Regions from separate parts of the Cytobacillus sp. FSL H8-0458 genome, predicted to be linked through region 1. Evidence: riboswitches for the same ligand, from Rfam matches in the RefSeq annotation. Region 1 holds a riboswitch; the other holds the start of a gene.

Region 1 (3,425 bases):
GAAGATGGATTTAATATATTAAGAAAAGTAGAGACAATCCCTCTCCTTGTTGCACATTGTGCCTTTCAGCATCATGAGCGATTGAATGGTTCAGGCTATCCGCGCGGCCTCCAGGGGGACGAGATTCATAATTTTGGCAAGATAATTGCGATTGCAGATGTGTTTGACGCAGTAACATCCAATCGCATTTACAGACAGGCTATGCTTCCTCATGAAGGCCTGGAAGTTCTGTATGCAGGGGCTGGAAAATTATTTGATAAGAAAGTCATTGAAGTTTTCCGGCAGGCGGTTGCCGTGTATCCAGTTGGTGTTACAGTCGAGCTGAATGACGGAAGAAAAGGTGTTGTCTGCCGGCAGAACGCGGGTCTTAGCGACAGGCCAGTCATCCGCATACTTGAAGAAAAGGGCAGGAATGTGGAGCCATATGAAGCAGATTTAGGGCTTGAATTGAATTCTGTTATTACAGGCTGTGATACGACTTTAGTACAACAATAAACTATTTTGGATTTTTGAGCCTAGTTCCCTCCTTTACAGCATACATATAGCTTGTAAAGGGGGGATTTGTTTTGGCAAAATTTCGCGGCCGGCTGCCCCGGAAAGGTCCTCTTCCATTTCGCTATGTATTTCTTTTGACCTTTATATTTTTCGTTATCTCAACAGCTGCCGGCCTCTGGATTATCAATGAAGGGCTTAAGCCAACACTCATGAGCTATGCCGATTCACAGACAAGGAAAATCGCATCATTGGTGATAAACAATGCGATTAATAAAAAAATTACCAATGTGATGGATTTGGAAGATATGTTTGAAGCAAGCGAGAGCGGTGTTGTCAGCATAAACGTGGAAAAGCTGAACAGAGTCAAAGCGGAAGTAACCGAACTGGTTCAGGATAATATTAAGAAAGCGGAAAAGGGGGATTTGGATGCATTAGAGTCCTTTACAGACGTGGAAATCAATACGGAGGAAATGCAGCACTCAAATGGAATTGTCTATTACGTGCCGCTTGGCCAGGCAACCAATAATGCCCTCCTCGGTAACTTGGGTCCCCGTATACCGGTGAAGTTTAATGCAGTCGGTTCCGTTACCTCCAATTTTATAACTGAAACAAAGGATCACGGCATAAATAATGTGGAAGTGAAGGTGCTGGTCCGCCTGGATGTGCAGGTTCAAATTATCATTCCTTTTGCCACTAAAATTATCACAGTACAGGAGGATGTGCTGGCGGCTTATGGCATTTACCCGGGAAAGGTCCCGCAATTTTACAATGGCGGAGGGGGCACCTCGCCATCAATAGAAATACCGGCGGGCCAATAACACTTGCCAATAGGTTAGTATTTTGATAAAATTCTACTATAATTTCATAAAAACCTTATCATATCCGATGGGGTAGAGGTGCAGGATTCAAAAGTACGCTGTGTGAGGATGACAACGACGACCGCAGCCGAAAGGGAATGTTGCCGAAGCATGATTAGTGAGTCAGAACTAATCTTGCTGGGGTTACTTCGAATAGGAGTAACACTGTCATTATGAGGGGAAAGTATGAATATACTTTGTCAAAGCCTTCATAATGGGGAGCTACAGATCGTGATGGAGAAACTAATTACTTCAAAAGAGTAATGATAGATTTTTCTCTATCGTTACTCTTTTTTTATTTTGGTTTTCGTCATCATCCTTGTTGTTTCCCCTGATTGCAAAACGGACATGCCGCATGGCGGTGATCCAAAAAAACAAGAGGAGGACAAGAAATGACTAACACGATTTTCTCCCTGCTGCCGCCTTTGGTAGCAATCGCTATGGTTATCCTGACCAGGCGCGTATTGCTGTCACTGGGAGTTGGGATCGTAACAGCCGCACTATTGCTGGCCGAATTCAGCATCACAGAAACTTTCAGCATCATTTGGGATGCTGTAAAAGGAATTTTTGTTTCAGACGGAGAGCTGAACACCTGGAATGTATATATCATTCTATTCTTGCTTGTATTAGGAGTTATTACTGCATTTATATCTATCTCAGGCGGAAGCCGCGCTTTTGGAGAATGGGCGATGAAGCGGGTCAAGACCCGTGCAGGCGCACAGATTGTCGGAGCTGTTTTAGGTATTATCATTTTCATTGACGACTATTTCAATGCTCTGGCAGTCGGTCAGATTTCACGTCCGATTACAGATCGCCAGCGCGTATCACGTGCGAAACTGGCTTATCTGATTGATTCGACTTCAGCCCCTGTTTGTGTCGTTTCACCGGTCTCAAGTTGGGGTGCGTACATTATTGCGCTGATTGGGACCATTCTTGCTGCCCACAATGTTACCGAGTATTCCGCTTTCTCAGCATTTATTCAAATGATTCCAATGAATCTTTATGTTTGGGCTACACTTGCTATTGTATTTATCGTGGCGTTAAGAGGCGTAGAGATTGGGCCAATGAAAGTGCATGAGAAGCGGGCAGTTGAAGAGGGGCTTGTAATGGATCCGGAGAAGCCTGCACCTGGTGAACTGAAGGACGACCTTCCAACAAGTTCAAAAGGATCTGTCGGCGATCTTGTCTGGCCTATTATTGCTCTTGTCATTGGTACAGTGGGCTCAATGTTTTGGACGGGGTCACAGGCGGTAGAAGGAAATGCGACTGTTTTACAAATATTTGAGAACACAGATGTCTCCAAATCCCTAATCCTTGGTGGCCTGGTGGGTCTATTGGTTTCGTTAGGTTTATTCTTCCGTCAGGCATTCTCTTTGAAAGGGGTTAACCCAAATGTTTTTGGAAAAGGAGTATGGGAAGGTATTAAATCCATGCTTCCAGCTGTTTATATCTTGCTGTTTGCCTGGGCGATTGTTGATTTGATCGGCCGTCTGGAAACTGGAAAGTATTTAGCAGGTCTTGTAGAAAGCTCAAATATGAGCACGTCATGGCTTCCGTTTTTACTTTTCGCCATAGCGGGAATTATGGCTTTCAGTACTGGAACCTCATGGGGATCTTTCGGAATCCTGCTTCCGATTGCTGGAGACATTGCCGCTGCAACAGATATTTCACTGTTATTGCCGGCTATGTCTGCTGTCCTTGCAGGTGCGGTATTCGGCGACCATTGTTCACCGATTTCTGACACAACGATTCTTTCTTCAACAGGTGCAGGCTGTAACCATATGGACCATGTGATGACTCAGCTTCCATATGCATTGATTTCAGCAGGAATCGCTGCTGTTGGATATCTGGTCATCGGATTTACCGGCAGCACTGTCATCGCATTACTTACAGTGGCTGTTCTTGTAGCGGGATTTGCTTTCCTTGGCCGCGGCAAAAAAGAAGCATGGCAGGAAAACAGAGCAAGTTAAAAACTATAGAAAAAGGCCTTTCTCTTTGAGAGAAGGCCTTTTTTGGTGCTGTCCATCATAAATGAAAAGGTTCCCTTCGAGGGAACCCTTTTATTTATAGGTT
Region 2 (3,425 bases), on a different contig from region 1:
GAGCCCCCGCTCAGGACATCATCTCGAAAATGTTATTCATTTTCTTACAATTATGTGACATGTCCATTTTACTCCCAAGATAATAGAGCGTCAAGAAAACGGATACATAAAATGTTCCATATTAATAAAATTTTTAAAAAATATTAACGCGTTAAAAACATATATTATTCTGCGGTTCAATATGACCTAGTTGCTGGTCTCCAGTATACTGAAATAGTAATTATTTCTATGCAAATCGTTCTATTTTTTCCCGAATTGATATTAACTCCCACAGCATATTGTATATAATAGAAACATAGAAAGAGGGGAGACTATTGAGCGAATCAGCATCTGCGAAATCCACTAATGAAGATTACATACAGACAGTTCCGGTATTTGGCTATGAACTAATCCGGGAAGTGCTTTTGCATGACCTTTTAGGAAATGAAGCACCAGAAATTTTATATTGGGCCGGAAAAAGGATCGCACGCATGTATCCTCTTGAAACAGCCGGCCAGATTGCCGAGTTTTTTATAAACGCCGGCTGGGGAAACCTTTCCATCGCAAACGAATCGAAACATGAAATTGAAATGGAATTATCAAGCCAGCTGATTGCAGACCGCTGCAAAAAGAACAATAATTGCAACTTTCAGCTTGAGGCCGGTTTTATAGCCCAGCAGATTGAATTTCAAAAAGAAGTTATTTGCGAGGCATTCGAACATCCCCGCAAGAAAACCGGCAAAATCCTCATTACGGTGAAGTGGGATAAAAAGGATCCTGCTGATTAACATCTCATAGCTGCAAACAATAAGCTATCAATTTCTGATAGCTTATTATTTATAGCTTAGGAATTAAGCCTTAATCGCAGAAACAGACAGCTTGAATGCCTCATGTAAAGCATCGACCGCATCAATCATTTTGCTGTTTTCCACAACCGCCGAGACTTTAATTTCTGACGTGCTTACCATTTTCACCTGAATTTCATTCACTGAAAGCACTTCAAACATTTCTGCAGCCACACCCGGATTGGAAATCATGCCTGAGCCGACAATGGAAACCTTTGCAAGTCCGGATTCCCACTCAATGCGGTCATAATTTAATTGTTCTCTATACTTTTCCAGAACTTTCACTGTATCCGTCAGATCCTCATTTTTGATTGAGAACGATAGGTTAGTTGTCTGGGCTTCAGTCATGCTCTGGATAATGATATCAACATTAATGTGATTTTTTGCAAGCGCCGAGAAAATAGTAGACAGCCCAGTCAGTGAATTAGGAAGACCAATAATCGTTACCCTTGTTATTTCATCTTCAAAAGCTACACCGCGCACGACTAAATTTTGTTCCATTTTTACTTCCTCCTCAATGATTGTTCCGGCTTCCTTTTCAAGGCTTGAACGCACTTCAAGCGGAAGTCCGTAGTTTTTAGCAAATTCAACTGCTCTCGGATGGAGCACACCAGCCCCCAAATTGGCCAGCTCAAGCATTTCATCATAGGACACAGAATGTAACTTTCTGGCATTCTTTATAAAGCGGGGGTCGGTTGTAAACACACCGGTAACATCAGTATAAATATCACATTTATCAGCCTTAAGGGCTGCAGCCAGTGCAACAGCTGTTGTATCAGACCCGCCGCGGCCAAGTGTGGTGATGGAACCATCTTCGGTCATCCCCTGGAAACCTGCTACAATCACAATTTTCCCCTGGTTTAATTCCCCCTGTATGGTACCTGGATCAATATTTACTATCCTCGCATTTCCATGGACTGCTTCTGTCTTAATACCTGCCTGCCATCCTGTAAAGGAAACGGCGGGATGCCCTTTCGCAATTAATGCCATCGCTAATAAAGAGATGGTCACCTGCTCGCCGGTTGTAAGCAGCATGTCCATTTCCCTTTTATCTGGTGAGGGGGAAATCTCCCTTGCCATGCCAACCAGCTGATCAGTCGTTTTGCCCATTGCTGAAACAACCACAACAACATCGTTTCCCCGATTTTTTTCTTCAATTACCCGATTGGCGACATTTTGAATTCTGTCTACAGTCCCCACGGAGGTGCCTCCGAATTTCTGCACAATGATTCCCACAGCTTTCCCTTCTTTCTAAAGAAATCGTAATTTTATGATTTGCCGTCCTATGTATGTGAAGCTTAACAGTTCACTCTGCTGTATTTGACAATGGCCTTAAATCTAAAATACCCCTTTTGGGCAATAAAAAAAGCAATGGAATAGTTTAACTATCCCATTGCTGTGCAGCCAAAATGTATAAGTGAGCAAACACAGTGAGATAGCTCTCCAGGACGGCAATGTCCTGACAATCCTGCATTTATTCAATGCAGAACCAGCAGAGAAAATGATGAGATTTTCTCCACTTCGGCGAACATACCCTTTCAAAGCTTTTCATGGAAGCTCATTCTTCTCCAAGCTTTTACTGATGAAGTTCGCACCTCTACCTTCACTTAACGATTAAGTCCAATAGTTTACCTTGTATAAACTAAATGGACATGCGCTTTATCGCTATAAAGTGATATTGATATAAAGTTTCAATTAGTATAACATGTCTGAATTTTTCTGTCTATATCCATTTAAGACTTGGAGTTTCCATTTTGTTCCTCAAATCTCTGCTTTAACTCCTCAGCAACATTTGCCGGAATGCCTATTTTTCTAAACTCCTCAATTGGTGCCTCTTTCATTTTCTTAACAGATCCAAAGGCCTTCAGCAGCTGTTTCTTTCGCTTTTCACCTATGCCCGGAATTTCATCCAGGATAGACTGAAAGGCACTTTTTCCGCGAAGCTGGCGGTGAAAAGTAATCGCAAAGCGATGAACTTCATCCTGAATCCTCTGCAGCAGGTAGAATTCCTGGCTGTTCCTTGCAAGCGGAATAATTTGAAGCGGATTACCATATAAAAGCTGTGAAGTTCTGTGCTTCTCATCCTTCACCAGGCCTGAAATCGGAATATCCAGACCAAGCTCATTTTCAAGCACATCCCGTACAGCTTCAACATGCCCTTTTCCTCCATCAATCAAGATTAAGTCCGGAAGCGGCAATTCTTCTTTTAGTACCCTTGTATATCTGCGCCGGACCACTTCTCTCATGGATTCATAATCATCAGGACCTTTGACGGACTTTATTTTATATTTTCGATACTCTCTTTTCTCCGGTTTGCCATCAATGAAGACGATCATGGCAGAAACAGGGTCCGTCCCCTGGATATTTGAATTATCAAATGCTTCAATCCGGTGAGGAGTATAAATTCCAAGCTGCTCACCCAGATTTTCAACAGCTTTAATAGTCCGTTCTTCATCACGCTCTATTAAAGAAAACTTCTCCTGGAGAGCAATTTTTGCATTTTTATAAGCAAGCTTCACCAGGTCCTTTTTTTGCCCGCGCTGCGGCTTTAGCACTTTTACATCAAGAAGCTGTTCTGCCATGACTGTATCAACGGAATCG

What was found. A riboswitch is a leader RNA that binds a small molecule or an ion and turns the genes downstream of it on or off. The one in region 1 is predicted to bind lysine.
Region 2: it holds a riboswitch for lysine, as region 1 does, so the genes downstream of both, NYE23_RS00800 (aspartate kinase) here and NYE23_RS21890 (Na+/H+ antiporter NhaC family protein) in region 1, are expected to answer to the same signal.

What each region holds. Positions count from the first base shown of each region.
Region 1 covers NZ_JBBOBR010000002.1:103,632-107,056, reverse strand. Annotated here, with positions in the region: gene NYE23_RS21900 (HD-GYP domain-containing protein) at 1-495, shown strand, start outside; gene yunB (sporulation protein YunB) at 567-1,313, shown strand; lysine riboswitch at 1,379-1,585, shown strand; gene NYE23_RS21890 (Na+/H+ antiporter NhaC family protein) at 1,745-3,322, shown strand; gene NYE23_RS21885 (YsnF/AvaK domain-containing protein) at 3,417-3,425, opposite strand, start outside.
Region 2 covers NZ_JBBOBR010000001.1:175,131-178,555, reverse strand. Annotated here, with positions in the region: gene NYE23_RS00805 (YslB family protein) at 315-767, shown strand; gene NYE23_RS00800 (aspartate kinase) at 831-2,060, opposite strand; lysine riboswitch at 2,253-2,432, opposite strand; gene uvrC (excinuclease ABC subunit UvrC) at 2,558-3,425, opposite strand, start outside.